4 regions of the Sphingobium naphthae genome follow, and region 4 is predicted to be linked to each of the others. Evidence: predicted binding sites of a transcription regulator. Region 4 holds the regulator's gene; each other region holds the start of a gene.

Region 1 (7,081 bases), 1.3 Mb from region 4:
TGCGGATCGCGCGGCCTGACCTCTGGGCGGCGGGCGACGGGCCGGCCGTGGTGGTGGAAACGGTGCGCGGCGCGATGCGGCTGTGCAGCGTCGATGCCGACGCGCTGGCGATCGGCCTGGCGCCGGGCATGACGCTGGCCGACGCGCGCGCGTGCGAACCGGACCTGCGCGTGTTCGACGCCGATCCCCATGCCGACCAGGACTGGCTGGAGCGCTTGTGCGACGGCTGCGCTCGCTACACCCCCAATGCCGCGCCCGACGGCGCCGCCGGGCTGATGCTCGACATCAGCGGCTGCGGCCATTTGTGGGGCGGGGACGAAGCGCTGGCGGCCGGTGCGGCGGCCCGGCTGGAACGGCACGGGCTGCGCGTCCGCCACGCCATCGCCTCCAGCCCGGAGGCCGCCCACGCGCTCGCTCGCTTCCCCGGCCCGCCCGCGCCCGACGAGGACGCCGCCGTGCGCCGCCTGCCGGTCGAGGCGCTGGGGCTGGATGCTGCCGATGCGGTGGCGCTGCGCCGCGCGGGGCTGCGCACCGTCGGCGATCTGGCGTCCCGTCCCGCCGCCACGCTCGCGGCGCGCTTTGGCGAAGAGGCGATCGACGCGCTCGACGCACTGCTGGGCCGGGGCCACCGCCCGCTCGCGCCGCGCCGCCCGCGCGCCGCCGTGTGCATCGATCGCCTCTTCGCCGAACCGATCGGCAGCACCGCCTATGCGCTCACGATATTGGAGGAGATGGCGGCGCAGGCGGGCGAGCGGCTGGCCGAGCGGGGCGAGGGCGGCCGGCGGTTCGAAGCGGTCTTCTTCCGCAGCGACGGGCTCGCCTTTCCGCTGCGGGTGGAAACCAGCCTGCCGGTGCGCGACGCCCCCGCCATCCTGCGGCTGATGCGCGAGCGGATCGATTCGCTGTCCGACCCGATCGACCCGGGCTTCGGCTTCGACATGCTGCGCCTCACCGTGCCGCAGGCGGAAAAGCTCGCCCCCACCCAATTGGCGCTGGAAGGGGGCGAGGCGCGGCGGGAGGACAGCGTCGCCGCCCTGGTCGATCGCCTCTCGATCCGCGCCGGGCGCGCGCGCATCCAGCGGCTCGCCCCGCGCGACAGCCATATGCCCGAACAGGCGCAGCTCGCCTTGCCCGCGGTCGAACCGCGCGCGCCCGAAAGCTGGCTGGAGCGCGCGGACGCGGCCGGGGAGCCCGACGATCCGCCGCTGCGGCCGCTCCACCTGTTCGATCCGCCCCAGCCGATCGAGGTGATGGCGCAATTGCCCGACGGCCCGCCCCACCGCTTCCGCTGGCGCCGGGGGCTGCATGACGTCGCGCGCTATGAAGGGCCCGAACGGATCGCGCCCGAATGGTGGCGGGCGAAGGACGGCGCGATCGCGGGCGACGGCATCGGCCGCACGCGCGACTATTATCGCGTCGAGGATGCGCGCGGCCGCCGCTACTGGATCTTCCGCCACGGCCTCTATGGCGCGGAAGCGACGCATCCCGCCTGGTATATTCACGGCCTGTTCGCATGAGCGCGGGCAGGAAAAGGCGCGGCTATCCCGATCCGGCCCGGCCCAAGTCGATCGACCAGCGCGAACGCAGCGCCCTGGATGCGGAGCGGAACCGCGCGAGGCCGCCCACCCCGCCCCCGCCTTCTCCGCCGCCCCCGCCGCAACCCCCGTCTCCGCCCGGGCAGGACGCGCCCGCCTTCGCCGAACTGGTGGCCGCGACCAACTTCTCCTTCCTGCGCGGCGCGTCCCATGCGTCCGACATGGTCGCGCGGGCGATGGCGCTCGGCCTCGCCGGCATCGGCATTGCCGACCGCAACAGCGTGGCGGGCGTGGTGCGCGCCCATGTCGCGCGCAAGAAGGCGCCGGAAAAGGCGCGCGCCGCCCTGCTGGAGGCGAAGGCGCGGGCGGGCCTGCCGCCCGAACTGGACGCGGCGGAGGAAGCCGCCTGCCGCAGCGACCTGCGCCTGATCGTGGGCGCGCGGCTCGTCTTCGCCGACGGCACGCCCGACATCGTCGCCTATCCCGCGACCCGGCGGGGATGGGGTGAACTCACCAAATTGCTGACGGTCGGCAATCTGCGCTCGGTCAAGGGGGACTGCATCCTTCATTATGAGGATCTGACCGCCTATCTCGACGACCTGCTGCTGATCGTCCTGCCTGCCTCCACCGCCACGGAGCAGCAGGCCCATCGCGCGCCGGTGGACTATGCATTTGCCGACCGCCCGGCGGGGGAATCGGTGCAGCATGGCCATCTGACGCTGGTGCCGCCGTCCCGCCCGGCGGATCCCGGCGCGCTGCTCAGGCGGCTGGCGCGGCTCGCGCCCGGGCGCGTGTGGCTGGGCGCGGCGCTGCGCCGCGACGGGCGCGACGCGCGGCGGCTGGCGCGGTTCCAGCGCCTGTCGGACCGGACCGGCGTGCCGTTGCTCGCCACCATGGACGCGCTCTACGCCAGCCCCGCCGAACGGCCGCTGCAGGATGTGCTGACCTGCATCCGCACGGGCACGACGATCACGGGCGCGGGCCGGCGGCTGGAGGCCAATGCCGAACGCCATCTCCATGATCCCGCCGAAATGGCGCGCCTCTTCCGCGCCTGCCCGGACGCGGTGGCGGAAACCACGCGCTTTCTGGGCCGCGTGCAGTTCAGCCTCGACCAGCTGCGCTACGAATATCCGCACGAACCCGTGCCCGAAGGCTGGACCGCGCAGCAATGGCTGGAGGAACTGACGCTGCGCGCCGCTCATGTGCGCTATGGCCCGCATATCCCGGCCAAGGTCCAGGCGCTGCTGGACGAGGAATTCGCGCTGATCGCCAAGCAGCGCTACGCTTATTATTTCCTCACCGTCCACGACATCGTCGCCTTCGCCCGGACGAAGGGCATTTTGTGCCAGGGGCGCGGATCGGCGGCCAATTCGATGGTCTGCTTCCTGCTCGGCGTCACCTCGGTCGACCCGCAGAAGCATGACCTGCTCTTTTCCCGCTTCGTGTCGGAAGAACGGAACGAACCGCCCGACATCGACGTCGATTTCGAACATGAGCGGCGCGAGGAGGTGATGCAATATATCTACCGGCGCTATGGCCGCCACCGCGCCGGCATCGCCGCCACCGTCATCCATTATCGCTCGCGCAGCGCGATCCGCGAAGTGGCCAAGGTGCTCGGCCTGTCCGACGATGTCGTCACGCGCCTCTCCAGCACCATCTGGGGCAGCTATTCGCGCGACATGAACGAACGGCGGATCAGCGAAGCGGGCTTCGACCTCGACAATCCGCAGATCGTCCGGCTGCGCCAGCTGGTCGGCCAGTTGCTGGAGGCGAATTTCCCGCGCCATCTCTCGCAGCATGTCGGCGGCTTCGTGCTGACGCAGAACCGGCTCGACGAAACGGTGCCGCTGCATCACGCCGCCATGGCCGACCGCAGCTTCATCGAATGGGACAAGGATGACATCGACGCGCTGGGCCTGATGAAGGTCGATGTGCTGGCGCTCGGCATGCTGACCTGCATCCGCAAGGCGTTCGACCTGATGCGCGCTCACGGGCTGGGCGATCATCAGCTGGAGGTGGACCTCGCCGCCGACGATCCCGCCGTCTACGACATGCTGTGCCGGGGCGACAGTATCGGCGTGTTCCAGGTGGAAAGCCGGGCGCAGATCAACATGCTGCCGCGCCTGCGCCCGCGCGAGCTTTACGACCTTACCGTCCAGGTCGCGATCGTGCGGCCCGGCCCGATCGAAGGGGACATGGTCCATCCCTATCTGCGCCGCCGCGCTGGCCTCGAAAAACCGGAATTTCCCTCGCCCGACCCGCCGCACAACCCTAATGAACTGCGCGATCTGCTGAAGCAGACCTATGGCGTGCCGCTGTTTCAGGAACAAGCGATGAAGCTGGCGATCGTCGCCGCCGAATTCACACCGTCGGAAGCCAACCAGTTGCGCCGGTCGATGGCGACCTTCCGCCAGGTCGGCGGCATGGACCGGTTCCGGGAAAAGATGATCGGCGGCATGGTGCGGCGCGGCTACAAGCGCGACTTCGCCGAACGCTGCTACAGCCAGATCGAAGGGTTTGGCAGCTATGGTTTTCCCGAAAGCCATGCGCTGTCCTTCGCGCGCCTGGTCTATGTCTCGGCCTGGATCAAATGCCACCAGCCCGCGGTTTTCGCCTGCGCCCTGCTCAATTCCCAGCCAATGGGCTTCTACGCGCCCGCGCAGCTGGTGCGCGACGCGCGCGATCATGGCGTCACCATCCATGGCGTGGACGTGAATATGAGCCTGTGGGACAATGGCCTTGAACCGCTGCTGCGGTCCCGCCGCGGCGACCGGGGCGAAGGGGCGGGGCGGGCTTTGGCGCTGCGCCTTGGCTTTCGCCAGATTGACGGGTTTCGCGAAAGCTGGGCGGCGCAACTGACAGAGGCGCGGGCGGCAGGCGGGCTGTTTACCAGCATGGAGGATCTGGCGCGCCGGGCGGGGCTGCCGGCGCGGGCGCTGCGCCTGCTCGCCGATGCCGACGCCTGCCGCTCGCTGGGGCAGGACCGGCGCGCCGCCTTGTGGGAAGCGCGGCGCACGCCCTCCGACGAACTGCCGCTGTTCGCGGCGGCGCGGCAAAGGCAGGGGGAAGCGCGCGAACTGGGCGAGGAGCCCGATGCGCGGCTGCCCGCCATGCCGCTCGCCGAGCAGGTGACGACCGACTATGCGATGACTCGCCTGTCGCTCAAGGGCCACCCGATGCAGTTTCTGCGGCCCGTCTTCGCGGGCGAGGGCGTGCTGAGCTGCGCGCAGGCGAGTGCGGCGAAGAATGGCGCCAGGGTCATGGTGGCAGGCGTGGTGCTGGTGCGGCAGCGACCGGGCAAGGGCAATGCGATCTTCATCACCATCGAGGATGAAACCGGCATCGCCAACATCCTGCTATGGGCGCGCCTGTTCGAAATGCAGCGCCGCCCGGTCATGGCCAGCCGGCTGATGCTGGTGGAAGGGGAAATCCAGCGCAGCAGGGAAGGCGTCGTCCATCTGATGGCGAGCCGCGTTCATGACCGCACCGCCGAATTCGACCGGCTGAGCGAGACGCTGCGCCCGCGCATCGCCTTGTCGCGCGCCGACGAATTTCTCCACCCCCAGCATCCGCGCACCGGCAGCCATCCGCGCGATGTCCGCATCCTCCCCAAGTCCCGGGATTTCCACTGAAAAGTCGCAGTCCAAACCCATGTGCAACAGCCGATCCATTTTCATTAGCTAGCTAGCTAATCAAATATACCCTATTTCGCACGTGTGTCGGCTTTGCTGTCGGACTTGCGGCCCTGCCCGCCTGCCGCTAGGTTCCTGTTTCGTTCCCAAGCAAGGATTTCTGATGGACCTTTCGGCCGCCCTTCTCCTCCTCGTCGCGCTGCTGATCGGGCTTGCCGTCGGCTGGTGGCTACGCACGCGCTCGGTCGCGCCTTTGATGGCGGAGAAGGCCGACCTGACCGCGAAGCTCGACACCGCTGCCGCTCAGCGCAACGGCGCCATCGCCGAGCTGGCAGTGGAAAAGGAGCGCGTCGCCCAGGCCGCCAGTCAGATCGCCCGGCTCGAAGCCGCGCAGGTCGCCGCCGACCAGCGCCTGGGCGAGGTGCAGGCCGCCGCCGCCCAGCGCCTCGAAGCGGTCCAGGCCGAACGCGAAGTCGCGCTGCGCGACCTCGCCGCGCTCCAGTCTGACATCCAGGCCCGTACTCGTGCCTTCGAACAGCAGATCGCTGCGCTTAAAGACGCCAAGGACCAGCTGTCCGCCCAGTTCAGCGAGATTGGCGGCCGCCTGCTCGAATCTGCCCAGACCCAGTTCCTTACCCGCGCCGATCAGCGCTTCGCCCAGGCCCATGAAAAGAGCGAGGCGCAGCTGCGGACCCTGCTCAATCCGGTCGAAACCACGCTCAAGCGCTATGAAGAGGGGCTGGCCCGGGTCGAGAAGGATCGGGTCGGCAGCTATGCCGAACTGCGCGAGGCGATCGCCATGGTCCATGCGGGGCAAGGACAGGTGCGCGAGGAAACGGCCAAGCTGGTTAATGCGCTGCGCGCCGCGCCCAAGACCAGGGGGCGCTGGGGCGAACAGCAGTTCAAGAACCTCATCGAAACCGCCGGCCTCTCACCCTTCGTCGACTTCCAGGAAGAAGTGTCGGTGACGGTGGAGGATGGCCGGCTGCGGCCGGACTTCATCATCCGCCTGCCGGGCGACCAGCAGCTGGTGGTCGACGTCAAATGCTCGCTCGAAGCTTATCTCAACGCCGTCGACCAGGTCGATGGCGCGTTGCGCGAACGCTATCTCGCCGACCATGCCCGCGCCGTGCGCACCCATGCCGACGCGCTCGGCCGCAAGGCCTATTGGGAGCAGTTCGCCAAGGCGCCCGACTTCGTCATCATGTATGTCCCCGGCGACAATTTCGTCACCGCCGCGCTGGAAGCGGATATGGAGCTGTGGGAGCGCGCCGCGCGCAACCGCGTCATCATCTGCGGCCCGGCCACCTTCCTGCCGCTCGCCCGTACGCTGGCGGGCCATTGGCGCCAGGCCAAGATGCAGGAACAGGCGCAGCAGGTGGGCCAGCTCGGCAAGGAGCTGTATGAACGGCTGGCGGTCGCCGCGACGCACCTCAAGCGGCTCGGCACTGGCCTCAACAGCGCCGTGTCCAATTACAACAGCTTCATCGGCAGCTTCGAAACCCGTGTCCTCTCCACCGGTCGCAAGTTCCGCGATCTGGACATCGAAACGGGCGGCAAGGAGATCGAGCCGGTCGAGCCGCTCGACGTCCTGGCGCGCGACGTTCAGGCCGACGAAGCCCGCGCCCTGCCGGCGGCGGAATAAGGCTCGGCCGCGCCTTCATCTGGGGGGGGGGGCGCCAGCCCCGCCGCATGCATGGCTGATCAGAAGATGCCGAGGAACTTCTTGTCCTGGCTCTTCTTCTCCGCCTTGCTGCCCTTGCCTTCCTCATCCTTGGCGGTGGTGCCGCGGCCGACATCGTCGCGCGGTTTGCCGCCCTTGGTGCGCTGCGCCTGCGCGTTGGCGCCGGCGAGCACCGGGCCACAGGCCGCGCCCTTGGCGTCGCCCACGTCGACAAAGGCCAGCACTGCCGC
Region 2 (7,081 bases), 1.4 Mb from region 4:
GGCCAGGATCCTTGGCAAGCCGACGTCCCTTCGTCTCGGCGACGAGGTACCGACGGAGGGCGGGCAGGTGCAGCATACCGGGAATCCGCTCGACCACAGGTCGAAGCTGATCCGCCAACGACGCGAGGTCGGACCCCTGATGCCGGATCAGATCAGCGGTCAGGGGTGATACTTCTGTGACCGTTGCCTGGAGATGAAGGCGGAAGAGGCGCAGGCGCTCGAGTTCCTGCGCAGCGAGGAAGCGCGCTTCTGCCGCCTCAACTGCGGCCAGCGCCTTGGGATCGACGGCGCTCATCGGCGCTCTCCACCGAGATTGTCGATCAGCCACTGCATCCACTCGGGCGTGCCCGCCATCACGTCCAGCGGCGTGCGATTGGCGAGATTGAGATTGGGCCGCCGCAACCACGCGCGAACATCCTCGTCGTCACCGACGATGCGGGCATAGATGGCGTCCACCTCCACCATAAGGCGGATACGCTGCTCGCCACATAGAAGATGGTAGTCCTCGATCGGTGCGTCCGGATGTCGCATCTGACCGCCCACAAGGGCGGCCCGCTCATGCGTATCCAGAGCCCACCGCTCCTTCAGCATCTCCCAGCGGCTTAGAACCGAGGCGAGCGGCTCGTTCTTCCCAGAGGCGCCACTCACGAGCGCAGCCCCTGCTCGACCAGGAGCCGGAAGCGGCGGAGGTCGGAGATGCTGCCCGACATCACCTCGAGCGGTGAATACCAGTTCCAGAATTCCGTGGGAGTGCGAAGCCACTCACAGAGACCGGCGTCAGCCGTCAGGCGATGACCGATCTCGATGAGGATCCGCATCCTGCGCTCGGTGTCGTGGGGAAGGTCGGCCCGCTCTTCGCCGCCGAGCGGAAGTAGCTCGCGCCGCTCGCTCCAGCTCAGCTCCCATTCGATCACGAGGTGCCGCCACGCGGCCCTCATCGCCATCACCTCGACGGCCGCCGCGTCAGTTCCGTTGATAGTCTGTCAATCGGCGTGCAAACGGGACCCCCGATCGGCGCGCAAAAGGGACCCCCTTTCAAGGATGCCACGACGGTCGAGGAACGCGCCTTGCGCTGCGCGCGGCGTAGGGAGGGCGGAGCCCGACCGGAGGCGCGCGCAGCGCAAAGCATCTTAATCCCGGCGTGCGGCGGGGGATCAGTTTCGGTTCTTGAAGCGCCAGCTGTCATTGCCGGTCTCGATGATGTCGCAATGGTGGGTGACGCGATCGAGGAGAGCGGTGGTCATCTTGGGGTCGCCGAACACCGTCGGCCATTCCCCGAACGCCAGGTTGGTCGTGATGATGACGCTGGTTTGCTCGTAAAGTTTGCTGACCAGATGGAACAGCAACTGCCCGCCTGAACGGGCGAAGGGAAGATAGCCAAGCTCATCGAGCACGACGAGGTCGAGGCGAGAGAGCTGGGCGGCAAGCGCGCCGCTTTTTCCGATCCGGGCTTCCTCTTCGAGGCGGGTCACCAGATCCACGGTGTTGAAGTAACGCCCCCGCGCTCCAGCGCGGACGACATTGGCGGTGATGGCGATGGCCAGATGGGTTTTGCCGGTGCCGGTGCCACCGACCAGGACGACATTGCGCCGTGCGGGCAGGAACGCCCCGCCGTGCAGCGAACGGACCAGCCCCTCGTTGATCGGCGTCCCCTCGAAGTGGAAGGCATCAATGTCCTTCACCACCGGTAGCTTGGCGGCCGCCATCCGGTATCGGATCGAGGCGGCGTGGCGGTGCGTTGCCTCCGCACGCAGCAGATCGGTCAGTATCTCCATCGTCGTGCGCTGGCGCTGAAGCCCTGTGGTGACGGCCTCATCGAACGCGCCGGCCATCCCCTTGAGTCCGAGCCCGCGCATCGCGTCGATCATGTCATGCCGCTGCATGGAAGTTCCTCAGTTGGTCGTAACGGGAACAGTCGGCGATCGGCGGATGCCGCAGGGCATTGTCCTCCGACGTGACGATCGTCAGCGGTCGCGGCGGTTCGCGGCGCCGTGCCAGGATATTGAGGATCAAGTCGTCGCTCGCCGTGCCGGTTGCCAGTGCCTCCCGCACGGCGGCTTCGACGAGTTCCAGGCCATCGGTCAGCACGGCCGCCAGCACGCGCACGAACCGCCGATCGGCATCATCGCCGTTGCCCAGCTTGCGTCGCAACCGGGCGAGCGCCGGCGGCAGTTCCCAGTCCTGGAAGGGTGCGCCGTTGCGTAAAGCGCCGGGCTTGCGGGCCAGCACCGGCAGATAGTGCCAGGGATCATAGATGGTGCGGTTCCGCCCGAAGAAGCGGGGATGCTCAGCGACGACCTCATCGCCGCATCGCACGACAATGCGGTCGGCATAGGCCCGAACCTGCACCGTGCGCCGCGCCACCGTCGAGAGGACCGAGTAACGGTTGCGATCGTAGCTGATCAGGCAGGTGCCCGACACGCCGTGCTCGCTCTCGTTGAAGCCGTCGAACGGCCCCAGCATCGACTGTAATGCAGGACGTTCCATCTCCAGCATCTGCGCCACGGTCTGGTCGCCCTGCTCAGGATGGGCCTGCCGTTCGGCCCAGCGTCGGCACTCAGCTTCCAGCCAGCCATTGAGCTCCTCGAGGCTGGCGAACCGCAGACGGGGCTGGAAGAAGCGTCCCCGGATCGTCTGCACCTGGTTCTCGACCTGACCCTTCTCCCATCCCGCCGCCGGCGAGCAGGCCGTGGGCTCGACCATATAATGGTCGGCCATGATCAGGAACCGCCGGTTGAACACCCGGTCCTTGCCGGTGAACACGCTCGTCACCGCCGTCTTCATATTATCGTAGATGCCGCGCCGGGGCACGCCGCCGAAGAAGGCAAAGCCGCGCGCATGCGCGTCGAACAGCATCTCCTGGGTCTCGCGTGGATAGGCCCGGACATACACAGCCCGCGATGCGCACAGCCTCATGTGCGCGACCTTTACCCGCATCGGCTTGCCGGCGATCTCGACATCCTCGTGGCTCCAATCGAACTGGTAGGCCTCGCCGGGCTGGAACAGCATCGGAATGAAGGCCGTCGTCCCGTCGCCGACATCCCTGCGCCGCTCGATCTTCCACCGCGCCGCATAGCGGCGCACGGCATCGTAAGAGCCCTCGAAACCCTCACGCACCAGAAGGTCGTGGATACGGGTCATCCGAAGCCGGTCACGTCGGCCCCGTACCTCGTTCTCTTCCAGCAGCACATCCAGCCGATCCTGAAACGGACCGATCCGCGGCAGCGGCTGAACCTTGCGTCGATAATCAAATGCGCCTTCCGGCGCCCGGATCGCCTTGCGGATTACCTTCCGCGACACATGCAGATCACGCGCGATCGCCTTGATCGCCTTCCCGCCGGCATACTCACGCCGGATACGAACCACTGTCTCCAAAACCAACATCCCGATCTCGCCGCATGAACTTCCACGCGGCTGTGTAAGCTATCGAAATGAGGGGTCCCTTTTAGACGCCGATCACCCCGCTAACGGGGTCCTTTTTGCACGCCGATCCACACTGTCGGCTTCCAACAACGCAACGGATTGAAGTGAAACACCGGCAAAATTGTCACCTTGACGAATCTCGGTCGCGCAAGGAACATAAAGGGAACATTTGAGTCGATGTTCCCATGTCCGTCCCTTCGTCCCTTCCCGCTTCATCGGCGGCCGATCCGATTGCAAAGCTGCGTGAAGCGGTCGTGCAGACGCGTGGCCCGTCTACTCCAAGCCTGCCCTTCGGCATTGGGCTTATGGACGAGAGGCTGGCCAGCGGTGGCGTCGACGGCGCTGGTCTCCATGAGTTCGCCGCCGCCTCATCCAGTCTCAATGACGATGCCGCCGTTACGCTCTTTCTCGCTGGCATAGCGGCGCGGTTCGCGGCAGATGCTCGCCAGACCGTCTGCTGGGCGATGACAGCCTTCGATCTCTATGCGCCCGGGCTGGAGCAGGTCGGTCTTGGACCGGACAAGCTGCTCTATGCGCAGGGCCGCAAGGATGTGGATGTCCTTGCCATTGCCGAGGATGCGCTGCGCGATGGTTCACTTGCCTGCGTGATCGCGGAAGTGAAGTCCGCTGACATGACGGCGACCCGGCGGTTGCAGCTTGCGGCCTCGGACGGACAGACGCCCATGCTGCTCTATCGCCGCCACCGCACGCGCGATCGCTGCCCCCTGTCCTCCCCCTCCTCCGCCATGACACGCTGGCGCATCGGCTGCGCACCATCGGAGCGTCTGCCCTGGCCGGGCGTTGGCCGGGCCCATTGGCAGGTCGAGCTTGTGCGACAGCGCAATGGCGATCCCTTTTCCCTCGAACTGGAGGCGTGCGATGCCAAGGGTCGCCTCGCTCTTCCTGCCACATCTGGCGATCGAGCGGCTGCGCCGCGTCGAGCGGATGCGCGGGACAGCGCCATCAGCCGCGCCGCCTGACACGGTGTCGCAACCGCGCTTCGCGGACCCCGTTGACGACAACCCGGGAGCCTGCTCCGTGCCACGCGGCGGTGGATGGCGGCCGGGTGCGCGTTGGGCGCGGGATGGAGCTACAAGCGGACGTCCGTCCCAGGCGGCGATCGACGCGCTGCCCGCGCATCAGCGGCCCACCATGCGCGAAATGGGGCGGCGCAGCGAGCATGCCGAACATCCCTTCAAGGCCATGCCGTCCGACGAGGTGGGTGGCACGGCGTCGGCGCCGTCAGTCAGCTGGGCAACCCTCTGGGGGAAGCCAACCGTGCTGGTTCTGCGTACAGGGCAGCGCGACGTGATAACGGCCGCCTGCCCGGTGGCGCTCGACCTTGGCCTGCGACCGGGAATGGTCGCAGCGCATGCCCGCGCGCTGGTCTCCGATCTTGAGGTGAGGGACGCAGAGCCGGAGGCGGATCGCGCCCTGCTCGACCGGCTGGCACTCCACGCCGTTCGGCACTGGACGCCGACGGCAAGCATCTCGGGCGAGGACGGTCTGTGGCTCGACCTTACCGGCACGACCCACCTGTTCGGTGGGGAGGAGCGTTTCTGCCGTCGGTTGCTCGCCTTTCTCAAGCGCCTTGGCTTTACCGCTCGCATCGCCATTGCAGGGACGCCCGGCGCCGCGCATGCGCTGGCGCGCTTTGGCCGCGAGGATAGAACGCTGCTTGATGCTGGGCAGGAGGCGCAGGCGCTCGCCGATCTGCCACTTGCAGTGCTCCGCCTCGAACCAGACGCACTGGCCGCAGCGGCCCGGTTCGGCCTCGAACGCATAGCCGATCTCTACCCCATGCCGCGTGGTCCGCTGGCCCGGCGCCTCGGCCTCAGGACTGTCGAGCGTCTGGATCAGGCGCGTGGTCTTGTGGCTGAGCCGATCATCCCGGTCGTGCCAACAGAGGCTCCGGTCGTGACACGACACCTTCTCGAGCCGATCGGCACACCTGAAAGCATCACGCAGGTCATTTCCGACCTTGTCGATGATCTGGTGGCCGAGCTTCTCCAGCGTGGAGTCGGCGCGCGCATGGTCCTGCTTACAGCGGTGCGGGTGGATGGCGAGCCGCAGCGACTTGGTATCGGCGCTTCGCGTGCTACGCGCGACGCCAGGCACCTCAAGCGCATGTTCGGCCTCAGGCTTGCGCAACTGGAACCAGGCCTCGGCATCGAGACGATGCATCTGGCCGTGCCACATCATGAGCCCCTCGGCGCTGAGGCGGTGGGTGCGCTGCTGGAATCGTCCCGCAAAGGCCGCGATCTCGCACCACTAGTCGACCAGCTGAGCGCGCGTGCCGGAGAAGCGGCGCTGTTCCGATTGTCCTCTCATGAGAGCGATGTCCCGGAGCGCGCGGTCCGCCGCATCCCGGCACTGGAAACACCCCAGGCCTCGCCATGCTGGAAGCGCCCGGTTCGGCTGCTACGCCGTCCCGAGCTCTTGTCCAACGTGGTGGCGCTGATGCCCGACCACCCGCCGCGACGCTTCACCTGGCGACGGCAGGATTATCGCGTGGTGGCCGGAGACGGCCCCGAGCGCATTCATGGCGAGTGGTGGCGCACAGACCGCGAGCAATGGGCGGTGCGCGACTATTACAGGGTCGAAGCGGAGGGTGGTCAGCGCTTCTGGCTGTTCCGGCGCGGCGACGGCGTCGATGCTGAAACCGGGGACTTGAGCTGGCACATGCACGGGCTGTTCGGATGAGCGCCGGCATCATCCCCGCGACCACCTATGTCGAGCTGCAGGTCACCAGCCATTTCTCCTTCCTTCGCGGTGCGTCCTCGCCTGAAGAGCTGTTCTCGGCGGCGGCACTCCTAGGGCACAGGGCCATGGGCTTGGCCGATCGCAGTTCGGTTGCTGGCGTCGTGCGCGGCTGGGCGGGTCAGAAGGCGACGGGCGTGCGGATGATCCCGGGCAGCCGGGTCGATCTTACCGATGGACGCGCGCTACTGCTCTATCCCAGAACCCGAGCCACCTGGTCGCGGCTAACGCGGCTGCTCTCGATCGGCAAGGCGGGCGGCGGTAAGGGCTGCTGCATCCTCGATTGGGCCGACGTTGCTGCTCATGCCGAAGACATGGTCGCGATCCTCATCCCCGACATGCCGGACACGGTGACCGCGGATCATTTGCGCGACCTGCGCGCCGTCTTTAGCGAGCGCGGCTTTTGCGCCATGTCGCTGCGTCGGCGCCCGGATGACGCCGATCGGCTGCATCGGCTTGATGCGCTGGCTCGCGCGCAGGGCGTTCGCTGCGTCGCCACGGGAGATGTCCTCTATCACAGCAGCGAGCGACGCCCGTTGCAGGATGTCATGAGCGCCATCCGCGAGCGATGCACCATCGATGAGCTGGGCTTCCGGCGCGAACGCTTCATGGATCGAAACCTCAAATCCCCTACCGAGATGGAGCGGCGCTTCGCCGCCTTCCCAGACGCCATCCAGGCGAGCGCCGACATCGCCGCGCAATGCACATTCGACCTTGGAGAAATCCAGTATCAATATCCCTATGAGCAGGTGATGCAGGGCCGCACCGCCCACGAGGCGCTGGCGGCATTGACGGAGCAGGCCGCAGCCGTTCACTTTCCCGATGGCGTGCCGCAGCGCTACCGTCAGCAGATCGATCATGATCTCAGGCTCATCGCCGAGCTTGATTATGCGCCCTA
Region 3 (7,081 bases), on a different replicon from region 4:
TTTATCCCATTCTATCACCTGGCGATCGTCCATCGCCGCCGGTTCGATCGGCACCAGTTCGTCGAGCCGGTCACGGGTCAGCACGAAGCCACCGGGATGCTGGGACAGATGACGCGGGGTGTCGATCAGTTGGCGGGCGAGGTCGAGCGTCAGCGCGAGGCGGGTGTCGCTCAAATCGAGGTTGAGCTCCTGCGCGTGCTTCTCCTCCACCCCCTCGCGGCTATAGCCCCAGATCGCCCCGGCCAGACCCGCCGTCACATCCTCCGACAGGCCGAGCGCCTTGCCGACTTCGCGCACCGCGCCGCGCGCCCGGAAGCGGGTCACGACGGCGGTGAGCGCCGATCGCGTTCGGCCATAGGTCTCGTAGATCCACTGGATCACCTCCTCGCGCCGCTCATGTTCGAAATCGACGTCGATATCGGGCGGCTCGCGCCGCTCGGCCGACACGAAGCGTTCGAACAGCAATTCCGAGCGCACCGGATCGATCGAGGTGATGCCGAGGACATAACAGACCGCGCTGTTCGCCGCTGACCCGCGCCCCTGGCACAGGATCTCGCGCCGCCGGGCCTCGGCCACGATCGCATGGACGGTCAGGAAATAGGGGGCGTAATCGAGTTGCCCGATGAGCTGGAGCTCATGTTCGAGCTGCCGGCGCACCTTGTTGTCGACGCCTTGCGGATAGCGCATCGGCGCCTTCTCCCAGGTCAGCCGTTCCAGTTCTTCCTGCGGGGTGCGGCCGGGCACCTGGATCTCGTCGGGATATTGATATTTGAGCTCGTCGAGACTGAATGCGCAGCGCCTAGCGAATTCCACGCTGCGCGCGACCGGGCTGCTATCCTTGAGATAGCGCCGGAACAGCCGCGTCATCTCCGCGCCGGTCTTGAGATAACGGTCGGCGAACCGCTCGCGCGTGCGGCCCAGCGTGTCGATCGTGCATTTCTCGCGGATGCAGGTGACGACATCCTGCAGCTGGCGGCGTTCGGGCACATGATAGAGGACGTCGTTGGTCGCGATCGTCGGCACGCCTGCGGCGGCGGCGATCCGCGACAGGTCGCGCAGCCGGATTGCGTCCTTTGGCCGCCGCCGGACCGACAGCGCCATATAGGTGCGCTCGCCAAACAGCCGCTTCGTGCGCGCCAGCGCGGCCTGCGTCGTGGCATCGGCCCGGTCGGGGACGAGCATCGCCAGCAGTCCCTCGTTCCAGTCGGCCACATCCGACCAGTCGAGATGGCAGGCCCCCTTGCCCGCGCGCGTCTTGCCGATGCTGAGCAGTCGGCACAGGCGTCCATAGGCCGCCTTGTCGGTGGGATAGACGAGGAGGGCGGTGCCATCGGTGAGATCGAGCCGGCAGCCGACGATCGCGCGGACGCCGGTCTGCCGCTCCGCGTCCCATGCGCGCACGATCCCGGCGACCGAATGGCGGTCGACGACGCCAAGCGCGGGCATCTCCATCGCCGCTGCCGTCGCGAACAGATCCTCGGGGCTCGATGCCCCGCGCAGGAAACTGAAATGCGTCGTCACCTGCAGTTCGACATAGCCCGGTTTGCCCGCGCTCATGCGAAGGCGCCGTGGATGAACCAGCGCATCGGGCCGGTCGCGGCGCTCTCGCCGTCGCCGGCGCGGAACAGCCAATAGCGGCCGCCACTCACCGTCTCGACCTGATAATAATCGCGCACGCTGAGCGGCTGTCGCCCCTCGATGCCGCCATCGCGCCACCATTCGCCATGCAGCCGCTCCGGACCGTCGCCCTGCGTCACCCGGTATCGCTTGCCGCGCCAGATGAACATGCGCGGTGCATCGTCGGGCAACAGCGCGATCACCTCGATCGGTTCTGGTTTGGCCAGCATACGCGCCGGGCGGGGCAGATCATCGTCCCATCCCATGCCGCGCGCCTCACCCAACGCCGGCGCGCCGGTCGCGGAGCGTTCGGGCATGCCGCTCGGGCAAGGCGCCATCCGGTGCAGGTTTCTGGAGCCGAAGCGGTTGGCGAGCGTATCGACCAGCGCAGCCAGATCGGGCCCGCGCCGGCCCAGCTGTTCGAGGCTTTCGCCCTGTCGCGGCGCGGCCGCCTCCATCAGCGAGACCAGCAGCGTCATCGCCTCGATGCCAAGACCCGGTTCAACCGTTTCGATCTTCGCGCAGAGCAATTTGGCGAGATGCCCCGCATCCCGGCTCGGCGTCGCCGTCCCGATGCGGATGACCTGACAATGGCCATCGACACGGTGGAAATAGCAATCGAGACGCCTGCCTCCGCGTCCTGCGCGGACAAGCTGTTCGACAATGTCGGCGACGAGATCGCCGATCACCTGGGCGAAAGCCTCGGGCGTCGCGATCGGCTCCATGAAACCGCGCCGCGCACGCGGCATCTGTTCCGGAAAGATCGGCTCTATGGGTTCGGCGACCTGTCCGATGGCCTGGTCGAGACGGCGATGCAGGCTGCGGCCAAACCGCTTGGCGAGCGGCGCGCGGGGTGCGCCGAGCAGTTGTTCGACCCGCTCGAAGCCAAGCTTGCGCAGCCCCTCGACGATTTCGGCTTCGAGCCGCAGCGCCGGGATCGGGAGCAGCTCCATCGCCCTGCGATGTTGCCCCGGTTCGATGACGACGGGCCTGCCGTCGCGGACATGCCGTGCGACCGCGTGCGCGCAGCCCGCCGTGTCGGCGACCGCGATATGCACCGCGACGCCGAAGGCCGCGATGCGGCGATGCAGATCCTTGAGCAGGGCGGTTTCGCTGCCGAAGAGCGAGGCGCAGCCGGTGATGTCGATCCACAGCCCGTCCGGGGCGTCGGGCGCCACGATCGGCGAATAGCGCTGCCCGGCCCACAGGGCGAGGCGCCGCAGGCCGTCCATGTCAGCGTCGGGCAGCGCGTCGATGACCTCCAGTTCGGGCGCAAGCATCCGCGCCTTGGTGACGGTCATGCCGGGCATAACGCCGAGCGCGCGTGCGGCAGCATCCACCGCCGCGACGATCCGGCGGCCATGGTCAGGAATTGCGGTGACGAGCGGTCCATCGGGCGTGGTGCTGCAACGCCCTTCAGGCGGCGATTTGGCTGTCGCCCGCCGCAGCCGGTCGGTCGACCAGTGCGGCAGGTAGACCGATACGACCCGTCGCATCGCAGCCCTCCACAATCCATGCGTGCGGATTACCGCCGCGTACGCGCTCCAGCGCCAGCTGCCATCGCGGACGGCCAAGGCTCGGGATGCCGAGATCCTCGCTCGGGCTCGCGGTCACCCGCCAGCGCGTGATCGCCGCCGTGCCCTCGGCCGCTTGCGCGACTTTCGACGCGCGCCGGAAGATGAAAGCCGGCACGCCCGACGCTTCGGCTGCGAGCTGCAGCCGCTTGGAGGCGGTGGTGCTGTATTTGCCGATCTCGCCCACGACGCCGCCGATCCCGGCATGGCGCAGGCATTCCTCCATCGCGAGCAGCACATTAGTGTCGCTGCCCGCCTCGACATAGATCACCCGGTCAGGATGCAGTCCCGCGAGGTGGAGCGCGGGGGCAAACAGGTCGCGCCATCGCAGGCACCACAGCACCGGCCCCTCCATCCGCGCGAGAATGCCGGCCAGGAACACCGTCGCGCTTGCATCGTCGGCAAGGTCTGGGCTGCCCGCGACCTCATGGAGCGCGCCGCCGGCAATACCGCCGCCCGGCAGGCGCGAGTCGATCGCCTCGATCCCGAACGGCGTGGTTGCGTGGCATACGCCTTTGCCCTCGATCTGCGCAATATGCGCTCGCAGCTGATCAAGGACGGTGGCTTCACGCATGGCATTCAAAAGACTCGGGGTTTGATATGTTCTCTTTTTGTTCATACTGCTGCGATCGAGAGTCAAGCACCGGGTCCGTTCCGACTTGTTGACAGGAGGGCCCAAGTTGCGGGGGAGCGGGCATTTCATCTTTGAGAAAAAATTTTGCGGCCGGGCGGCGCGCGCCTGCGCGCAGGCTATGACGGCATCATCATGACCGCCTCTTTCGACCTTGACCGATTCGTCGCCGCACAGGCGCAGATCTATAACACGGCCCTTGGCGAGATCCGCCGCGGCGCCAAGCGCAGTCACTGGATGTGGTTCATCTTTCCGCAGATCGCCGGTCTCGGGTCGAGCGAGATGGCGCGGCGCTACGCGATCGCATCACTCGACGAGGCGCGCGCCTATCTTGCGCACCCGGTGCTGGGTGCCCGGCTGCGCGATTGCGTGGCGGCGCTGCAGGACCTCACCGGCACCAGTGCCGAGGCGGTGTTCGGTGGCATCGATGCGCTGAAGCTGCGCTCGTCCCTCACCCTGTTCGTCGAAGCCGGGGGCGGGGGGCTGTTCACGGCCGCGCTCGATCGCTGGTTTGGCGGCGAGGCCGATGCAGCGACGCTGGCGCGCCTGGCCCCGCGCTGAGGCGAGGAACCGCTCGCGCGTCGATCGGTTCTAAAAGACGAGGCCGCTTGTTTCCCCCCGCTCATGCGGCCCCTGATACGGACCCGCCGGTTCCCCCGTTCCGGCGGGTCCATTTCTTCCTCTTTCTGGACCTGAGCATAGGCGCCGTGACGCCTATCGCGCGCGGCACCAGTCGGGCTTGGGCTGGCGGCGCAGCCAGGGCCGTGCTGCGCCGATGCTGATCAGCCTTGCGGCCAGATCGCGCCCGTCGAGCGTGACGCGCGCGACAGTGCGATTATAGCTGCGCCCGATCCGCTCGAAGCGGATCGTCTTGCCATCGAGCAGGGCTTTCGCCTGGCGGGTCGCCGCCTTGCCGCGCGCGAGCTCGGCAGCGCATTTGGCCTGGCCGGCGCGGCTCTCGGGCGCATCGATATCGGCGATCCGAATCCGCTCGCCACTCATCAGGCGAAAGGTGTCGCCGTCGGTCACAGAGCGGATTTTGCCGGTCGCGGCGGGGAGCGCTGCCGCGCTCGACAGGGAGCAAACGAACAACAGGGCTGCGAGGGCGTGTCGGTAGGAAAGGGTCATCGGCCCCGCTCTAGCCGTCCTGACCATCACGAACAAAGGGGCAACCGGCGCGGCGTGCATCCTGGGCGACGGGGTCGGTGGCGGGACGTCTCATGCCGGCCGACGGGATCACCCCGCTCTTTGAGGCGCAATCCTTGGTCGCTCCCGCGGACCTATTCGATCAACCCGTAAAGGGTCCGTACGCTCACGCTACGGCCTTTTGCCGTGCCGCCAAAAGGTGATCGCGGCCACGGGAGCGACGCTTCGGGCGCCAGTCGAGCGGGGATGAACCCGCCGGCACCACAAGGAGCCTCGATATGTTCACCGATCTTGGGACCGCCCGCAAAAGCGCACTCACTCTCTCGAAGACCCTGATGGCCGCCACGATGGTCATCGCAATCGGAACGCAGTTCGCCGTCATCACCGCCGACGACTTCGATGGCGACGTCGCCGTGCTCAACGAATATGATCCCTTCGCCTGACAATCAGGCGGGGGCTGCCGCCCCCGCCGCCTTTCGAGATCCGTTGCCATTGGAAGACCTGCCGAGCCAGACCAGCGCCCATTATCTGCACTCGACCCTGCGCGAGCGCATTGTCGAGCATGTCTTTGTAGGCGAGGCGCTGCGGCGTCTATGGCAGCGCGGGATTACCGGAGTCGAGGTGCTGCGCTCGGAGTTCGATGCCGGCGGCTATGATCTGGTGATGAGCTACAAGGCGATTACCCGGCATATCCAGTTCAAGACGGTGACCTTGGGCGGGCGGGCGCCGCGCGTGACCGCAAACCTCAAACTCATGGAGAAGCCGAGCGGCTGCATCATCTGGATCGTGGTGTCACCCGACCTCGATCTCCTGTCCTATCTCTGGTTCGGCAATGCGCCCGATGTGCCGTTGCCCGATATTCGCGGCTTTCCGGTCGCACGCCATGCCAAGGGAACGGCGCAGGGCAAGAAGAACGAAAGACCGATGCACCGGGTGATCGCCAAGGGACAATTCGAGAAGGTCGCGACGCTCGATCTGATCCTGACCAGATTGTTCGGTCCGCTGGATTGAGGGAGGTCGGGGCACCGGCTGCGCCGGACCGGGCTCTAGGCTGACGCCCCGAGCCCCGTGCCGGGTCTCGGCCCTGCCGGGTAACGATCCCTTGCTGGAAAGGCGATTGCTCTAGCGGGCGGTCGGCCCAAGCAGCGTCTCGGCCGTGACCGGCGCGACGCCATTGGCGAGGCCCTCGGCGAGGCCGGGATCGCCCAGCAATGTTCGCCATGGACCGCCATAGCCGGGCGAGGCCAGATAGAAGGCCGCACCGTCACAGGCGACCATGCGGCAGCGCTCCTGTACGTCGATGAGCGAACCGCTGCTGCCATGGCGCGCGACCATGTCGTCCAGGTCGACACGCATCAGCGCCCCGCACCGCCGGCATTGGCTGCGCACCAGGACTTTGTGCCGCTGCATCGCGCCGATGCTGCGCAGCGCGACAGGCCAGAGGATGTGAAGAGCAGCGGTCATCGGGCAATGATAGTCCGCGTCACCGTCCGGTCCAGCATTCTGATGCCCGTCCAGCGAAATCACCTGTTCCTGTGTGCCGCCCAAAGCTCGGGTGTCATCACCATGTCCGGGTCTCGCCGAGGCGCTGTCCCGCGCAAGCCCGTGGCCGGGCTTCTCCACTGCCGTTGCGACCCTACGGGTGCGCGAGCCTGCTGTGCCCCGGCGCGCCGGCCCGTGTTGAAAGACCCCGATCGGCGGGGTTTCGAACGCACAGGACAGATCGCATGCCCGAGCATCAGAGCCATACCTCTTCGCAGCCCGATCGCACTGCAACCATCGCCCAGCTCAATGACGCGCTGCGCCGCTCACTCACCCAGCCAGGCCATAACCGCGTGGTCATGACCATCGGCGTTCAGAGCCTGATCGGCGACGTCAGCCTGTTCCGCAACTTTCAGGCCCGGGCGCAATTGCTGCGCACCATCCGCGACTATGACAGCTTCGGTCCCGACGTGGATCCGCATGGCGAGCGCGATTTCGGCCGGTTCACCTTCCGCGACGCGGTGCTCTACTGGAAGATCGACTATTATGACCGCGCGCTGGAGTTCGGCTCGCCCGATCCGACCGACGAGAATGTCACCACGCGCGTGCTGACCATTCTTCTCGCGCAAGA
Region 4 (7,081 bases):
GCTGTTCGACGCGGACCTTGGTGATGAGGACATCGCCACCTTCCTCGTCACCATGGCCAGGCGCGGCGAAACCGCGACGGAAATCGCCGCCGCCGCCCGCGCCATGCGCGCGCGCATGATCTCGGTCGCCGCGCCGCCGGGCGCGATCGACGTGTGCGGCACCGGGGGCGACGGCCATCACACGCTCAACGTCTCGACCGCGGTCAGCCTGGTGGTCGCCGCCGCTGGCGTGCCGGTCGCCAAACATGGCAATCGCGCCGCCTCTTCGAAAGCCGGCGCGGCCGATACGCTCGAAGCGCTGGGCCTCGACCTCGACCGGGCGGCCGCCACTGCCGAAGCGACGCTGGCCGATCTTGGCATCTGCTTCCTGTTCGCGCAAAATTATCATCCCGCGCTCAAGCGGCTGGGGCCCATCCGCCGCGCGATCGGCGAACGCACCATCTTCAACCTGATGGGCCCGCTCGCCAATCCCGCCAATGTGCGGCGGCAACTGGTCGGCATCGCGCGCCCCGCCTACGTCCCCATCTATGCCCAGGCGCTCGCCGAACTGGGCGTCGACCGGGCGATGATCGTCTCGGGCGACGAAGGGCTGGACGAATTGTCGCTCGACGGCGGCAATGACATGGCGGAGGTGAAGGGCAATGCGCTCGTCGCCATGCACCGCCTCCATGGAAGCGATCTCGACCTGCCCAGCCGCCCCGTGTCCGCCATTCGGGGCGGCGACGCGGCGCACAATGCCGCCGCGCTCCGCGCCCTGCTGCAGGGCGAACAGGGCGCCTATCGCGACGCCGTGCTGCTCAACGCCGCGGTCGCGCTGGTCGTGGCCGATGCGGCCGCTGATTTGCGCGAAGGCATCGAGGAAGCGGCCGAAACCATCGACCGCGGCCTTGCCAATGTGCTTCTGAATTGCTGGATTGCCTATTCATGACCAACAAGCTGATCGAAATTTGCGACGTCAAGCGCGAGGATGTCGCCCGTCGCAAGGCGGCAAGCAGCGTCGCGACGCTCCACGCCCGCGCCGCCGCGCAGACGCCGCCACGGGGGTTCCGCCGCGCGCTTGATGCCGCGGCCGCATCGGGCTTCGGCCTCATCGCGGAGGTCAAGAAGGCGAGCCCGTCCAAGGGGCTGATCCGCGCCGATTTCGACCCGCCGGCCCATGCCGCCGCCTATGCGGCCGGCGGCGCGGCCTGCCTGTCGGTCCTGACCGACGAGCCCTATTTCCAGGGCCGGGACGATTATCTGGTCGCGGCCCGCGCAGCCTGCGCCTTGCCGGTGCTGCGCAAGGATTTCATGGTCGACCCGTGGCAGGTGCTGGAAAGCCGGGCCCTGGGGGCCGACGCCATCCTGATCATCGTCGCCGCGCTGGACGACGGACAGATGCGCGAGATCGAGGATGCGGCGCTCGGGCTTGGCATGGACGCCCTGATCGAAGTGCATGACGAGGCCGAACTGGAGCGCGCGCTTCAGTTGCGCTCGCGTCTCATCGGCGTCAACAATCGCGACCTGCGCGATTTCAGCGTCGACTTCGCGCGCACCTACGAACTGGTGGGCAGAGCGCCCGAAGGCTGCACCTTCGTCGCCGAAAGCGGGCTGCGCGACCATGCGGACCTGACGGCGATGGCCGATCATGGCGTGCGCTGCTTCCTGGTGGGCGAGACATTGATGCGGCAGGCCGATGTCGAGAGCGCGACCCGCGCTTTGTTGACCGGCGCATGAGCGGCCTCACCCATCTCGACGCCGACGGCGCGGCGCGCATGGTCGATGTGTCGGCCAAGGCCGTGACGGCACGCGAAGCGATCGCCGCCGGCCGGATCGACATGAGCGCGCAGGCGGCGCAGGCGATCGCCGATGGCCTCGTCAAGAAAGGCGACGTGCTCGCCGTCGCGCGGGTTGCAGGCATCATGGCCGCCAAGAAGGCCGCCGACATCATCCCCCTCTGCCACCCGATCGCGCTCAGCGCCGTGACGGTCGATTTCGATCTGGATGGCGACGGTGTGGCCGTCACCGCGACCGCGCGGACCGCCGGGCAGACCGGGGTGGAAATGGAGGCGCTGACCGCCGCCACCGCCGCGCTGCTCACCATCTATGACATGGCCAAGGCGCTCGACAAGGCGATGATCATCCGCGACGTCCGCCTGATCGCCAAGACCGGCGGCAAGTCGGGCGACTGGCGGCGCCCGGCATGAGCCTGCTGCCGGTCGCACAGGCGCAGGCGCGCCTGTTTGCCCTGGCGCGCCCCCTGCCCGCCGAAACGGTCGCAGTCGGCGCGGCGGTCGGCCGCTGGCTGGCCGACGATGTTGCGGCGCTGCGCGACCAGCCCTGGACCGACCTGTCGGCGATGGACGGCTATGCGGTACGCGCCGCCGAACATCCCGGCCCCTGGCGCATCGTCGGCGAAAGCGCGGCGGGCAGCGCCACCCTGGCGCCGGTTGCGCCCGGCGAAGCCTGCCGCATCTTCACCGGCGCGCCCGTGCCGCCCGGCGCCGACAGCATCCTCATCCAGGAAAATGCCGCCGTCGATGGCGATCGGCTGACGGCAAGCGCCGATCCCCTGCCGGCGGGCCGCCATGTGCGTCGCCACGCCTCGGACTTCGCCTCCGGCGCGCCTTTGCTGCGCCGGGGCAGCCGGCTCGGCCCGGCGCAAATCGCGCTGGCGGTGCTGGGCGGCCGCGGGGAACTGCCGGTCGGTCGCCGTCCGCGCGTTGCGCTGCTGTCGACCGGCAACGAGCTGGTGCCGCCCGGCGCGCCGACGCCTTCCGGTTTTCTGCCGTCATCCAACGCGCCGATGCTGGCCGCCATGCTGGCGGGCCTGCCCTGCGACGTGACCGATCTGGGCATCATCCCCGATGATCTTGACGCCATGGTCGCCGCATTCGAAAGCGCGGCGCAGGCCGACATCATCGTGTCGACTGGCGGCGCGTCGGTCGGCGACCATGATCTGGTGCGGCCCGCCTTCGCCAAAGCGGGCGGCGCGCTCGATTTCTGGAAGGTCAGGATGCGGCCGGGCAAGCCGCTGATGGCGGGAACGCTGGGCGAAGCACTGTTTCTCGGTCTGCCCGGCAACCCTGTGTCCGCCTTCGTCACCGGCACGCTCTTCCTGGCGCCGCTGGTCCGCCATCTCGGCGGGGCCGCCAATCCTCTGCCGCCCACGGCCGATGCGATCCTGGCCTCGCCCCTACCGGCGACGGGCGATCGCGACGATTATCTGCGCGCCTGGCGCGGCGCCGATGGCGTCGTCTCGGTCACATCGCAGGACAGCGCGGCGACGGCCGCCATGGCGATGGCGGATTGCCTGATCCTGCGACCAGCGGCGTCTCCGCCCGCGTCGTCCGGGGATCGGGTGACCATCCTGCCGCTGACATGAAAAAGGGGCCGTCCTGCGGCCCCTTCTCCATGATATACAAAGGATGATCAGCGCTGCTGACGGTTGCCCGGCGCCTGATCCTGGCGCCGTTCGTCGCCCATCTGGTCCTGCCGGTTTTCCTGCTGCTGCTGGCGGTCCCGCTGGTCGCGATCGCCGCCCTGCTGGTCACGGCGCTGGTCATTGTCCTGCTGGTTCTGGTTAGCCATTGTCACTCTCCTATTGCCTTCCATGGAAAGGCATGGCGGACAACCCGCCAGTGCCGGCCCATGTTCCGCAATCTGCGACGAACGGCTGGGCGCTTGACTAATCTCCATGTGTTTCCTATGCGTTCCTTATACGTTCCACGGAAGGATCGCAGTGATGTTGACGCCCAAGCAGCAGGAATTGCTGAGCTTCATTCACAACCGGCTGGAGGAAGGCGGCGTGTCGCCTTCTTTCGAGGAGATGAAGGATGCGCTCGACCTGCGCTCCAAGTCGGGCATTCATCGCCTGATCAACGCACTGGAGGAGCGCGGCTTCATTCGTCGCCTGCCCAATCGCGCCCGCGCGCTGGAGGTGCTGAAGCTGCCCGACGCGATGCACCGCGCGCCGGCGCCCAGCGTCGCGCCCAAGCCGAAGATGCCTGCGACCCTGCCGATCGCGGCCAATGACGTCATCGAAATCCCGCTGCACGGCCGCATCGCCGCGGGCGTGCCGATTGAGGCGATGGAGGGGCAGACGATGCTGCCCGTGCCCGCCGCGCTGCTGGGATCGGGCGATCATTATGCGCTGGAAGTGTCGGGCGATTCGATGGTTGAGGCCGGCATCCTCGATGGCGACTTCGCGCTGATCCAGCGCACCGACGTCGCGCGCGAGGGGCAAATCGTCGTCGCCCTGATCGACGAGAATGAAGCCACGCTCAAATATTTCCGCCGCGAAGGCAGCCGGGTGCGGCTCGACCCCGCCAATCCGGCCTATGAACCGCAGGTCTATGATCCGCGCCAGGTGCGTATCCAGGGCAAGCTTGCAGGACTGCTGCGCCGCTACAACTGAGGGGCCGGCCGCGTTCTTTTTCGGACCGGCGGACGCGCAATCCAGGGGTGCGCGTCGCCAGGGCGATGGACGGTGTGAACTTCGCCTTTGTTCAGGGTGATGGCCAGGCCGCCGGTGCGCGCCAGCAACCATCGATCGATCCTGATCCAGCGTGGTCGACACCAGCGCGGCATGCGCCGGTCGCTGAGGACGATGTCCGCGGCCGCGCAATCCCTCTGGAAGGCGGGGCGGTCGATCAGCATGTCGCTGCGCGTCAGCAGCAGGCGCCAGGTCCGTCCCCCGCCATCCTTGAGGCGCAGCGCGCACAGGTCGGACGAACAGCGCGCTTCGGGAAGATCGGCGATAGCGCTTAGTTCGCCTTCATAGCCCGCGCTCTCCGACAGGGTATCGCGCACATAATCGCCCGCGCGATCGCGCAGGATCGCCATGCCGGCGCTGGTCCGCACCGCCACATGCCGGCCATCGCCCGTCACCAGAAGATCGGGCGGCGGCGCGAGCAGGACCAGCGCCACGCCGCCCACGACCGGCGGCAGGCCCAGCCAGCGCAGGCGGCTCCGCCACAATAGGCACCAGAGGAGGCCCAGGATGACGCAGCCGAACAGCGCCGGCCGCATCGCCGGGGCCAGCAGCGTCGCCATCGGGCTGGCCGCGACCCCGTGCGCGATCCAGAGCAGCAGGCCGAGCGCCTGCCCCGTCAGCCACCAGAAGGGCGCGCCAAGGCCGATCAGGTCGAACAGCAGCGCCAGCACTTCCAGCGGCATGACGACGAAGGTCGTGAGCGGAATGGCGATCAGATTGGCGAACGCGCCCAGCATTCCCGCCTTGTGGAAATGGAACAGCGCGATGGGCATCAGCACCAGCTCCACCACGAAGCCGGTCGCCAGAGTCACCACCAGTCCGCGCCCGATCTTGCGCGGCCATGCCTCGTCCCGCGCTGCGGCAAAGGCGCGGAAGCGGGGATGTTCGGCCAGCGCGACGATCGCGGTGACGGCGGCGAAGCTCATCTGGAAACTGGGGCCGACCAATGCTTCGGGCCAGAGGATCAACACCAGTAGCGCGCCGCTCGCCACGAGCCGCAGGGTGATCGCGTCGCGCCCCAGCGCCAAACCACCAAGCACCAGCAAAGCCGCGATGCACGACCGCACGGTCGGCACTTCCGCGCCGGTCAGCCAGGTATAGCCGATCCCGACCAGTGCGCCGCCCGCCGCCGCGATCAGCATCAGCGGCCAGTCGAGCGCAGCGCGGCGGCTGAGCGCCATCAGCCGCATCAGCAGGAAAATGGTCGCGCCGATCAGCGCCGTCACATGCAGTCCGCTGATCGAGAGCAGATGCGCAAGCCCGCTGCGGCGCATCGCCTCGGCATCAGGTTCGGCGATCGCGCCCTGATCGCCGGTCGCGAGCGCGGCCGCGATCCCTTCTGCGGGGCCATCGACCCGCCCCACGATATGCGCGAACAGCCGGGCGCGAAGCGGCAGCGCTTCCTGCGACGGGCGCTGCACTTCGATCGGGCGCAACGCCTTGCCCGTGGCCCCGATGCCCTGGAAATAGGCGCGCGCCGCGAAATCATAGGCGCCCGGCACAGCGGGCGGCGCTGGCGGCATCAGCCGCGTGCGCAGGCGAATGATCGCGCCTTCCCCCAGGCCGGGCGGCACATCGTCGGTCGCGATGTTGACGCGGATGGTGCGCGGCAGGGTCGGCGCATCGATCAGCCGCAGCATCGCGCGAACCATGTCCTGCGCCGGGACCGCTCGGACCGATCGCACTTCCGCCGTCACTCGCACGAAGACGGCCCGCGCGAGCGGCGGCTTGCCCAGCATCTCCGCCTTGCCCCAGATGAGCAGGCACCCCATCGTCGCCAGCAGCGCCCCGATCATCAGCATGTGGCGCAGTCGGCCATGACCCGGCAGTATCGCCGCCAGGCAGGCGAGGCCCAGTGCGCCGCAACAAAAGCCCAGCCACTGCGCTGGATCGAGCAGCAGGAACCACGCCGCTATGCCCGCGCCGATGCCCACCGGCGCCCACAGCGCGATCTGTTCGCGCTCCGCCTCCAGCCACGCCTCGATCGCCGTAAAGCACCGGCCGACAGCCGTCCTGACGCTTCCGTCATGGGGCGTTTGTCGTGGCTCGAAAGCCATGCTAGGGGGCGTCGGATTCATGGATCAGATAAGGCGAATGTCAAAGAATATGACGGCGAGCGCAACGGGAAAGAACAAGCAGGTGGTGACCCGTTTCGCCCCGTCCCCCACCGGCTTCCTGCACATCGGCGGCGCGCGCACCGCGCTGTTCAACTGGCTGTTCGCGCGGCATCATGGCGGCAAGTTCCTGCTGCGGGTCGAGGATACCGATCGCGCGCGCTCAACCGAGGAAGCAGTGGCCGCAATCTTCGACGGGCTGGAATGGCTGGGCCTGGGCGGTGATGAACCGGCGGTTTTCCAGTTCGAGCGCACGCCGCGCCATGCCGAGGTCGCGAACCAGCTGCTCGCCGCCGGCCACGCCTATAAATGTTTCGCGACGCCGGAGGAACTGGCGGAGCTGCGCGAGCAGCAGCGCGCGGCCAAGCAGCCGATGCGCTATGACGGTCGCTGGCGCGATCGCGATCCGGCCGAAGCGCCCGCGGGCACGCCCTATGTCATCCGCATCAAGGCGCCGCGCGAAGGCGAAACGGTGATCGAGGATGCGGTGCAG

The links. Region 4 encodes LexA, which represses DNA repair genes until DNA is damaged. Its sites were predicted from a motif close to GTTCCNCNCTTGTTCT; they were not measured.
Region 1: the regulator LexA is predicted to act here: its motif matches at 5,299-5,314, upstream of rmuC (DNA recombination protein RmuC).
Region 2: the regulator LexA is predicted to act here: its motif matches at 3,575-3,590, upstream of ACGGKE_RS10410 (ImuA family protein).
Region 3: the regulator LexA is predicted to act here: its motif matches at 3,794-3,809, upstream of ACGGKE_RS17855 (ImuA family protein).

The regions. Positions count from the first base shown of each region.
Region 1 covers NZ_CP171454.1:2,394,009-2,401,089, forward strand. The annotation lists gene ACGGKE_RS11890 (ImuA family protein) at 1-19, shown strand, start outside; gene ACGGKE_RS11895 (Y-family DNA polymerase) at 1-1,517, shown strand, start outside; gene ACGGKE_RS11900 (error-prone DNA polymerase) at 1,514-5,167, shown strand; gene rmuC (DNA recombination protein RmuC) at 5,331-6,812, shown strand; gene ACGGKE_RS11910 (AsmA family protein) at 6,872-7,081, opposite strand, start outside.
Region 2 covers NZ_CP171454.1:2,095,318-2,102,398, reverse strand. The annotation lists gene ACGGKE_RS10435 (hypothetical protein) at 1-295, opposite strand, end outside; gene ACGGKE_RS10430 (MbcA/ParS/Xre antitoxin family protein) at 292-531, opposite strand; gene ACGGKE_RS10425 (hypothetical protein) at 645-914, opposite strand; gene istB (IS21-like element helper ATPase IstB) at 1,155-1,883, opposite strand; gene istA (IS21 family transposase) at 1,870-3,384, opposite strand; gene ACGGKE_RS10410 (ImuA family protein) at 3,609-4,403, shown strand; gene ACGGKE_RS10405 (Y-family DNA polymerase) at 4,576-6,126, shown strand; gene ACGGKE_RS10400 (error-prone DNA polymerase) at 6,123-7,081, shown strand, end outside.
Region 3 covers NZ_CP171456.1:120,837-127,917, reverse strand. The annotation lists gene ACGGKE_RS17865 (error-prone DNA polymerase) at 1-1,557, opposite strand, end outside; gene ACGGKE_RS17860 (DUF6504 family protein) at 1,554-3,113, opposite strand; gene ACGGKE_RS17855 (ImuA family protein) at 3,034-3,765, opposite strand; gene ACGGKE_RS17850 (DUF1810 domain-containing protein) at 3,958-4,383, shown strand; gene ACGGKE_RS17845 (thermonuclease family protein) at 4,537-4,950, opposite strand; gene ACGGKE_RS17840 (hypothetical protein) at 5,247-5,411, shown strand; gene ACGGKE_RS17835 (hypothetical protein) at 5,395-5,979, shown strand; gene ACGGKE_RS17830 (hypothetical protein) at 6,091-6,432, opposite strand; gene ACGGKE_RS17825 (DUF3768 domain-containing protein) at 6,696-7,081, shown strand, end outside.
Region 4 covers NZ_CP171454.1:653,029-660,109, reverse strand. The annotation lists gene trpD (anthranilate phosphoribosyltransferase) at 1-928, shown strand, start outside; gene trpC (indole-3-glycerol phosphate synthase TrpC) at 925-1,716, shown strand; gene moaC (cyclic pyranopterin monophosphate synthase MoaC) at 1,713-2,186, shown strand; gene glp (gephyrin-like molybdotransferase Glp) at 2,183-3,364, shown strand; gene ACGGKE_RS03280 (hypothetical protein) at 3,412-3,570, opposite strand; gene lexA (transcriptional repressor LexA) at 3,725-4,396, shown strand; gene ACGGKE_RS03270 (ComEC/Rec2 family competence protein) at 4,387-6,531, opposite strand; gene gltX (glutamate--tRNA ligase) at 6,581-7,081, shown strand, end outside.